One region of the Kitasatospora sp. NPDC097691 genome, then DNA from elsewhere that is predicted to be linked to it. Evidence: predicted binding sites of a transcription regulator. Region 1 holds the regulator's gene; each other region holds the start of a gene.
What was found. Region 1 encodes HrcA, which represses chaperone genes, less so after heat shock. Its sites were predicted from a motif close to TTNGCACTCNGNNNNNCNGAGTGCNAA; they were not measured.
Positions count from the first base shown of each region.

Region 2: groES (co-chaperone GroES) is a predicted target of HrcA. The motif match lies at 1,588-1,614, and genes of this name have one in related genera.
Region 3: groL (chaperonin GroEL) is a predicted target of HrcA. The motif match lies at 1,316-1,342, and genes of this name have one in related genera.

Region 1 covers NZ_JBEORY010000021.1:99,512-102,786, forward strand. The annotation lists gene dnaJ (molecular chaperone DnaJ) at 1-972, opposite strand, end outside; gene hrcA (heat-inducible transcriptional repressor HrcA) at 1,046-2,080, opposite strand; gene htpX (zinc metalloprotease HtpX) at 2,383-3,275, shown strand, end outside.
Region 2 covers NZ_JBEORY010000005.1:86,322-89,596, reverse strand. The annotation lists gene ABTY56_RS05325 (THUMP-like domain-containing protein) at 1-1,099, opposite strand, end outside; gene ABTY56_RS05320 (hypothetical protein) at 1,194-1,505, opposite strand; gene groES (co-chaperone GroES) at 1,756-2,061, shown strand; gene groL (chaperonin GroEL) at 2,197-3,275, shown strand, end outside.
Region 3 covers NZ_JBEORY010000023.1:102,535-105,809, reverse strand. The annotation lists gene thrC (threonine synthase) at 1-82, shown strand, start outside; gene ABTY56_RS18710 (MoaD/ThiS family protein) at 157-435, shown strand; gene ABTY56_RS18705 (cold-shock protein) at 973-1,176, shown strand; gene groL (chaperonin GroEL) at 1,499-3,121, shown strand; gene ABTY56_RS18695 (DUF8819 family protein) at 3,234-3,275, shown strand, end outside.

The sequences.
Region 1 (3,275 bases):
GTCGCCCCGGCCGCCCCCGCGCAGGTGGGTGATGCCCCGGCCGTGCAGCGGGATCGACTGGCCGGACTGGGTGCCGGGCCGGATGTCGACCTCCTCCAGGCCGTCCAGGGTCTGCAGCGGCACCTGGGTGCCGAGCGAGGCCGCCGTCATCGGGATGGTGACGGTGCAGTGCAGGTCGTCCCCGCGCCGCTGGAAGATGGCGTGGGTGGTCTCGGCGATCTCGACGTACAGGTCGCCGGCCGGGCCGCCGCCGGGGCCGACCTCGCCCTCGCCGGCCAGCTGGATCCGGGTGCCGTTGTCGACACCGGCCGGGATCTTGACGGTCAGGGTGCGACGGGCGCGGACCCGGCCGTCGCCGGCGCACTCCGGGCACGGGGTCGGCACGACGGTGCCGAAGCCCTGGCACTGCGGGCAGGGCCGGGAGGTCATGACCTGGCCCAGGAAGGACCGGGTGACCTGGGAGACCTCGCCCTTGCCGCGGCACATGTCACAGGTCTGCGCGGAGGTGCCGGGGGCTGCGCCCTCGCCGCTGCAGGTGGTGCAGGTGACGGCGGTGTCGACCTGGAGTTCCTTGGTGGTGCCGAAGGCGGCCTCCTCCAGGGTGATCTCCAGCCGGATCATGGCGTCCTGTCCGCGGCGGGTGCGCGAGCGCGGCCCGCGCTGGCCGGCCGCGGCGCCGAAGAAGGCGTCCATGATGTCGGAGAAGCCAAAGCCCGCCGCGCCCGCGCCGAAGCCGCCCGCGCCACCGCCGCCCGGGGACAGCGGGTCGCCGCCGAGGTCGTAGACCTGGCGCTTCTGCGGGTCGGAGAGCACCTCGTAGGCGGCGTTGATCTCCTTGAACCGCTCCTGCGTCTTCGGGTCCGGGTTGACGTCCGGGTGCAGTTCGCGTGCCAGGCGCCGGAACGCCTTCTTGATCTCGTCCTGCCCCGCATCCCGTCGGACGCCGAGTACCGCGTAGTAGTCCGTGGCCACCAAATGCTCCGCTTGTTCCGCCTGTAGTAGTGCTGAGACTGGACGCCATTGGTTGTCCAACGGCGACTGTTTGCTACGACTCGGCCAGGATCTGGCCCACGTACCGCGCCACCGCCCGCACCGCCCCCATTGTGCCCGGGTAGTCCATCCGGGTCGGACCGATCACACCCAGTTTGGCCACGCTCTCGTCGCCCGAACCGTAACCGACGGACACGACCGAGGTGGAATTCAGCCCTTCGTAGGCGTTCTCCCGCCCGATCCGGACCGTCATCGCGGCGTCGTTGGTCTCACCCAGGAGGCGGAGCAGGATGACCTGCTCCTCCAGGGCCTCCAGCACCGGCTGGATGGTGAGCGGGAAGTCGTGGCCGAAGCGGGTGAGGTTTGCCGTGCCGGCCAGCATGATCCGCTCCTCGTTCTGTTCCGCGAGCGTCTCGAACAGTGTCGCCAGGACCGTGCTGACGGTCGGCCGGTCGGCCTGCTCGAACATCGCCGGGAGCTCCTCCAGCACGCCCGGGACCTCGGGGAGGCGACGGCCGGCGGCTCTGGTGTTGAGCGCCGTCCGCAGCTCCGCCAGGACGGTCTCGCCGACCGTACCCGGGCAGTCGACCATCCGCTGCTCGACCCGGCCGGTGTTGGTGATCAGCACCAGCATCACCTTGGCCGGGGCCAGCGCCACCAGCTCGATGTGCCGGACGGTCGAGCGCGTCAGCGACGGGTACTGCACCACGGCGACCTGCCGGGTCAGCTGGGCGAGCAGCCGCACGGTGCGCGCGACCACGTCGTCCAGGTCGACCGCGCCGTCCAGGAAGTGCCGGATCGCCCGGCGCTCGGGGGCGCTCATCGGCTTGATCTCGGCGAGCTTGTCGACGAAGAGGCGGTAGCCCTTGTCGGTCGGGATGCGGCCGGCGCTGGTGTGCGGCTGGTGGATGTAGCCCTCCTCCTCCAGCGCCGCCATGTCGTTGCGGACGGTCGCCGGCGAGACCCCGAGGTTGTGCCGCTCCACCAGGGCCTTGGAGCCGACCGGCTCCTCGGTGCCCACGTAGTCCTGCACGATCGCGCGGAGCACGGCGAGCTTGCGGTCGTCCAGCTGGCGGACCTCACCGGCCATGGGGCACGCACCTCCGTCTTCGCACGTTGTCCGTCTGTGTCCCTGTGTGTCCCTGTGTGCTGCAGCGGGCCGCTCCGGGAGGCCCCGACCTTGGCACTCTGAACACCCGAGTGCCAAAACCGTACCTGCCAGTGTAAGGCCCGGGTCCTACGGCAGGAACGGCCCGACCGGCGTGATCCTGCCCGCAGTTCCGGGTACGGCCCGCGAGGCGGCCACCGTTCACCGGTTCCCGGCGCGCGAGTGGTGCTCCGGGGCCGTCCGGGTGGGAGCATCGGAAGCGACGGCGAATGGAGGAGCAAGCGATGTCGAGCTCGGGCCAGCACACCCGTTTCGCGCCCGACCGCGGCCTGACCGGCCGCATGGTCGTGACGATGTTCGTGATCGGGCTGCTGTACGTCGGTTTCACCGGCCTGCTGATCGCGCTGCTGCGCGGCGCCTGGCCGCTGATCGTCCTGATCTCCGGCGGGCTGTTCGTGGCCCAGTTCTGGTTCAGCGACAAGATCACCGAACGGGCCATGGGCGCCCACCAGGTGACCCCGGAGGAGTTCCCCCAGCTGCACGGCACGATCGACCGGCTCTGCGCCCTGGCCGACATGCCCAAACCGCGCGTGGCGGTCGCCGACAACGACATGCCCAACGCCTTCGCCACCGGCCGCAACCCGCAGAACGCGGTGGTCTGCGTGACCACCGGCCTGCTGCGCCGGCTGGAGCCGGAGGAGCTGGAGGGCGTCCTCGCGCACGAGCTGTCCCACGTCGCCCACCGGGACGTCGCGGTGATGACGATCGCCGGCTTCCTCGGCGTGCTCGCCGGCGCGATGACCCGGATCGCCGTGTACGGCGGGTTCATGGGCGGCGGGCGCAACAACAACGACCAGAACGCGGCCATCGTGGCCCTGATCATCCCGCTGGTCTCGATGGTCGTGTACGCGATCAGCTTCCTGCTCACCCGGCTGCTGTCCCGCTACCGCGAGCTGGCGGCCGACCGCGCCGCCGCCCAGCTCACCGGCCGGCCCAGCGCGCTCGCCTCGGCCCTGACCAAGGTGACGGGGCAGATCGCGGCCATCCCCAGCAAGGACCTGCGCCAGGCGCAGCCGTACAACGCCTTCTACTTCGCCCCCGCGCTGAGCGCGCGGGAGACCGCCACGCAGCTGTTCTCCACCCACCCGACGCTGGAGAAGCGACTGGCGCAGCTGGC
Region 2 (3,275 bases), on a different contig from region 1:
TCGGCCCGGAGGGCTTGAGCTGGCGGCGCAGCTCCTCCGGGGTGATCGCCATCCCGCGCTTCTTGATCACCACCGTGCCGACCCGGCGCTCGCGCAGCAGCGCCTTCAGCTTCTTGATGTGGAAGGGCATCACGTCGGTGAGCTCGAAGGCGTGCGCGTACGGGGTGGCGATCAGCTCGTCCGAGGTCAGGTAGGCGATCTTCGGGTCGATCAGCCGGCCGCCGACCTGCTCGGCCACCTCGGCCACCAGGTGCGCCCGGATCACCGCGCCGTCCGGCTCGTACAGGTAGCGCCCGACCGGGCCGGCCGGCGGGTCGGGCAGGTCGCCGCCGGTGAGGCTGTCGCCGTGCGGCAGCAGGGTGGCGCGGTGCGGGCTCGCGGCCTTGGTGCCGAACCAGAGCACCGCCTCCTTGACGTCGCCGTGGTCGGAGACCCACTCGGCCTCGGCGTCCGCCGGGACGGCCTCGTGGGGGATGCCCGGCGCGACCTTCAGCGCCCCGATCGGGGTCCGCCGGCCGGCCTCGATCGCCCAGGAGAGCGGCGGGGCGTACGCCTCGGGGTCGAACACCCGGCCGCGCGAGGTCCGTCGGGCCGGGTCGGTGAACACCGCGTCGTAGCCGGTGACGTCCACCTCGGCGACGTCCGCGCAGCGCACCTCCACCAGCTCGGCCAGGCCCAGTGCGGCGGCGTTCGCGGCGGTGGCGGCACAGGCCGCCGGGTCCTTGTCGACGGCCAGCACCTCGATGCCCGCCCGGGCCAGCGCCAGCACGTCCCCGCCGATGCCGCAGCACAGGTCCGCCAGCCGCCGTACGCCCAGCTCGGCGAACCGGCGCGCCCGCCACTCGGCCACGCTGCGGCGGGTGGACTGCTCGACCCCGTTGGGCGTGAAGTACATCAGGTCGGCGTCCGACCCGAACTTCGCGCGCGCCCGCTGCCGCAGCCGTGCCTGCCCGAAGGCCGCCGAGACCAGCTCCGCCGGGTGCTCCCGCCGCAGCCGGGTGGCCAGCGCGAGCTCCTCCTCGGGGGTGAACTCGCGCAGCTCGGCGAGCAGGGCCTGGCCCTCGGGTGTCAGCAGGGGCTGGAGGTTCTCGGTGTCCACGGGGCCATTCTCGCCGGTCGGCGCAGCGCCGTGCCCGGGACGGGCGCGAGCGGGCGGAGCAGGGCCGGGGCCGTGGAGAGGGCCGGCGGCGCGCTCATCCGAAGGCGCCCAGGCAGAGCAGGACGGGCAGGGTGATCGGGGCGATCGTGGCGGCGATCGGCAGCAGCCGGTAGCCGGCCCGCTCGCTGCGCACGGCGACGGCGATGGGCACGCCCCAGCCGACGAACAGGGCGCAGAGTGCGCCGTAGGCGACGTCGCCGCCCGTGTCGGAGCCGGCGGCCTCGGCCGCCGCACCGCCCAGCCAGAAGGCGACGAGCGGGAGGGCGGCCAGCACCGGCAGGAGTGCCAGCGCGAGCACGGCGTCCTTCGCGTCGGACGGGTCGAGGCGTACCGGGGTGTCGGTCATGGCACGAGTGTCCCGAGGGGGCCGACGGTCGCACATGAGTACGGGTACTCATCCGTCATCCGGGACTGTCCGGGGCGCGCCGTTGGCACTCTGGTTGACTGAGTGCTAACACGGGCCTATGGTCGTCCTTGGCACTCCCCACCGGGGGAGTGCTAACGCGAAAACGTGTGTCTGACCCCCGCGACGGCAGACTCGCAGGCTCGCCCCTACCCGTTAGAAAACCCCGTAATCTCCGAAGGGGAGCTCGGACGTGACCACCAGCAGCAAGGTTGCCATCAAGCCGCTTGAGGACCGCATCGTGGTCCAGCCGCTCGACGCCGAGACGACCACGGCCTCCGGCCTGGTCATCCCGGACACCGCCAAGGAGAAGCCCCAGGAGGGCGTCGTCCTGGCCGTCGGCCCGGGCCGCTTCGAGGACGGCCAGCGTCTGCCGCTCGACGTCGCCGTCGGTGACATCGTCCTGTACTCGAAGTACGGCGGCACCGAGGTGAAGTACCAGGGCGAGGAGTACCTCGTCCTCTCGGCTCGTGACGTTCTCGCCATCATCGAGAAGTAAACGCAGCATCGAGAAGTAAGTCGTTCCGACCCGCCCCGGATCCGTGTCCCAAGTGACAGGGGCCCGGGGCGTGGTTGTTGGTTCACGTAGTTCGGCGGCCGGTGGGCCGGCCGCAGCCCCGAGGGAATAGGGAACATGGCGAAGATCCTGCAGTTCGACGAGGACGCCCGCCGCTCGCTGGAGCGCGGTGTCAACAAGCTGGCCGACACCGTCAAGGTGACCATCGGCCCCAAGGGCCGCAACGTCGTCATCGACAAGAAGTTCGGCGCCCCGACCATCACCAACGACGGTGTCACCATCGCCCGCGAGGTCGAGCTGGACGACCCGTACGAGAACCTTGGCGCGCAGCTCGTCAAGGAGGTCGCCACCAAGACCAACGACGTCGCGGGTGACGGCACCACCACCGCCACCGTGCTGGCCCAGGCCCTGGTCAACGAGGGCCTGCGCAACGTCGCCGCCGGCGCCGGCCCGGCCGCCCTGAAGAAGGGCATCGACAAGGCCGTCGCCGCCGTCTCCGAGCACCTGCTCTCCGTCGCCCGCGAGATCGAGGGCAAGGACGACGTCGCCGCCGTCGCGTCCCTCTCCGCGCAGGACACCCAGGTCGGCGAGCTGATCGCCGAGGCGATCGACAAGGTCGGCAAGGACGGTGTCATCACCGTCGAGGAGTCGAACACCTTCGGCGTGGAGCTGGACTTCACCGAGGGCATGCAGTTCGACAAGGGCTACCTGTCGCCGTACTTCGTCACCGACGCGGAGCGGCAGGAGGCGGTCCTGGAGGACCCGTACATCCTGATCAACCAGGGCAAGATCTCCTCCATCCAGGAGCTGCTGCCGCTGCTGGAGAAGATCCTGCAGGGCGGTGCCACCAAGCCGCTGCTGATCATCGCCGAGGACGTCGACGGCGAGGCGCTGTCGACCCTGGTCGTGAACAAGATCCGCGGCACCTTCAACGCCGTCGCCGTCAAGGCCCCGGGCTTCGGTGACCGCCGCAAGGCGATCCTGGGCGACCTGGCCACCCTGACCGGCGGCACGGTCATCTCCGAGGAGGTCGGCCTCAAGCTCGACCAGGTCGGCCTGGACGTGCTGGGCACCGCCCGCCGCGTGACCATCACCAAGGACGAGACCACCGTCGTCGACGGTGCCGGTGACGCCGAGGCCGTGGCCGGCCGCGTCGCCCAGATCAAGGGTGAGATCGCCGCCACCGACTCCGACTG
Region 3 (3,275 bases), on a different contig from region 1:
CGCCGTCTCCGACGCCGGGATGAGCGCCGTCATCCGCCCGACGCTGGACTCGTTCCGCGCCGCCGGCCTCGCGTCCGCCTGAGCCACCGGCCTCGAACCGGTCGCCGCCGGCCTCGAACCACTGCCCCACCAGGCCCCACCCCCGCAAGGAGAGCCATGAGCGCCAACGTCCGCATCCCCACCATCCTGCGCACCTACACCGGCGGCGCGGCCGAGGTGACCGCCGAGGGCGCCACCCTGGCCGAGGTCATCGCCGACCTGGAGAAGAACCACGCGGGCATCTCCGCCCGCATCCTGGACGACACCGGCAAGCTGCGCCGTTTCGTCAACGTCTACGTGAACGACGACGACGTGCGCTTCGCCGAGGGCCTGGCGACCGAGATCAAGGACGGCGCCGGCGTCTCGATCATTCCGGCGGTGGCCGGCGGCTGCTGAGCCGTTCCGCCCGCCTTTCGGCCGCCCGTACGTACGGAATTCCGCTCTCCGTATGTACGGGCGGCCGGTTGCATTCCGGCGGGAATATTTCCGAGTCGAGTCGGAGTAGAGTGTCGCTCGGTTGGGAACAGGGGTTCCCTCTCGGCCATCCGCGGTGTTCCGCCGGCGGGCGTCCGGCCGGTGGGTCCGGCCCGTGAAACATGTCAGGCCGATGTCAGAATTACCGTGGGGATTTGGGTAATTCGTCCGCTATGCCCCGCGTGGAATGCCGAGATTTTTCCGATTCGGCCCGTCCTGTCCCTTGATATCGAGGCGGAATTACCGGCGGTTGACCCTGTTGCAGAGGGCTTCGGTCCGGATACATTCAGCGGCGGTCGGCGCAATCACCCGCTCACCGGAGGCCGTTGGGCGTTCCGTGCGGAGGGTTGCGGCGTGCACGGCTGCGCCCAGGGGGGGTCCCCGGGCGGGCCGTCAACCAACCCGGGCCCGCGACCTGCGGGCGCGTGAAGGGCCAGCACAGCACTAGGGGAGTTCGGAATGGCTCAGGGCACCGTCAAGTGGTTCAACGCGGAGAAGGGCTACGGCTTTATCGCGGTCGACGGTGGTGCGGACGTCTTCGTCCACTACAGCGCGATCCAGATGGACGGCTACCGCACCCTTGAGGAGGGCCAGCGGGTCGAGTTCGAGATTTCCCAGGGACAGAAGGGCCCGCAGGCGGACATGGTTCGCGCGGCGGTCTGACCCCTTCCGACTCCAGGAGCTCGGCGCGGCCCACGGCTGGTGACCGCTCGCTTCTCGACGGGCCCGTACGACACGCGTCGTGCGGGCCCGTCGCCGTTCCCGGGCGGCCCCAGCGGCGGCTCGCGGGTTGGCGATTGGGCTTGCACTCGACCACCCGGAGTGCTAATCATTGGCGTTAGCACTCACAGCGTGAGAGTGACAGCGGACCGGGTCGGTGAGGCCCCCGGGAGCGGTAGGGGAAAAGACCCCCGCACACCAGGGCCGTCCGTCGCGGGCACCCCTTGGTCCGAGCAGTCGACCGTGTCCCGGAGGACCACTTCTGATGGCCAAGATCATCGCCTTTGATGAGGAAGCTCGCCGCGGCCTTGAGCGTGGCATGAACCAGCTCGCCGACGCAGTGAAGGTCACGCTCGGCCCCAAGGGCCGCAACGTCGTGCTGGAGAAGAAGTGGGGCGCCCCCACGATCACCAACGACGGTGTCTCCATCGCCAAGGAGATCGAGCTCGAGGACCCGTACGAGAAGATCGGCGCGGAGCTCGTCAAGGAGGTCGCCAAGAAGACGGACGACGTCGCGGGTGACGGCACCACCACCGCCACCGTGCTCGCCCAGGCCCTGGTTCGCGAGGGTCTGCGCAACGTCGCCGCCGGCGCCAACCCGATGGCCCTGAAGCGCGGTATCGAGAAGGCCGTCGCCGCCGTCTCGGACCAGCTGCTGGCCCAGGCCAAGGACGTGGAGACCAAGGAGCAGATCGCCTCCACCGCCTCCATCTCCGCCGCCGACACCCAGATCGGCGAGCTGATCGCCGAGGCCATGGACAAGGTCGGCAAGGAAGGCGTCATCACCGTCGAGGAGAGCAACACCTTCGGTCTGGAGCTCGAGCTCACCGAGGGTATGCGCTTCGACAAGGGCTACATCTCCGCCTACTTCGCCACCGACCTGGAGCGGATGGAGGCGACCTTCGAGGACCCCTACATCCTCATCGCCAACTCCAAGATCGGCTCGGTCAAGGACCTGCTCCCGCTGCTGGAGAAGGTCATGCAGAGCGGCAAGCCGCTCGTCATCATCGCCGAGGACGTCGAGGGCGAGGCCCTGTCGACCCTGGTCGTGAACAAGATCCGCGGCACCTTCAAGTCCGTCGCCGTCAAGGCCCCGGGCTTCGGCGACCGCCGCAAGGCCATGCTCGGCGACATCGCCATCCTCACCGGTGGCACGGTCATCTCCGAGGAGGTCGGCCTCAAGCTGGAGAACGCCGGCATCGACCTGCTGGGCACCGCCCGCAAGGTGGTCATCACCAAGGACGAGACCACCATCGTCGACGGTGGCGGCGACAGCGAGCAGGTCGCGGGCCGCGTGAACCAGATCCGCGCCGAGATCGAGAACAGCGACTCGGACTACGACCGCGAGAAGCTCCAGGAGCGCCTCGCCAAGCTGGCCGGCGGCGTGGCCGTCATCAAGGCCGGCGCGGCCACCGAGGTGGAGCTCAAGGAGCGCAAGCACCGCATCGAGGACGCCGTCCGCAACGCCAAGGCCGCCGTCGAGGAGGGCATCGTCGCCGGTGGTGGCGTCGCCCTGCTGCAGGCCGGTGTCGCCTTCGACAAGCTGGAGCTGGACGGCGACGAGGCCACCGGTGCCAACATCGTCAAGGTCGCGCTGGAGGCCCCGATCAAGCAGATCGCGACCAACGCCGGCCTGGAGGGTGGCGTCGTGGTGGAGAAGGTGCGCAACCTCCCCGCCGGTCACGGCCTGAACGCCGCCACCAACGAGTACGTCGACCTGGTCGCCGCGGGCATCATCGACCCGGCCAAGGTCACCCGCTCCGCGCTGCAGAACGCCGCCTCCATCGCGGCGCTGTTCCTCACCACCGAGGCCGTCATCGCCGACAAGCCGGAGAAGGCCGCCGCGGCCGCCGGCGGCGGCATGCCGGGCGGTGACATGGACTTCTGATCCTGATCGCTTCGATCGGATCGGTTGGACCTCGTCCGCGTGGGCGGTTCCCTTCGGGGAGCCGCCCACGCGGCGTTTCGGTGTTCCGGGGGGTTGAGGAGAGGATGGACGGATGGCTGCTGACGACATCGAGACCGCGCTGCACAACGCGCGG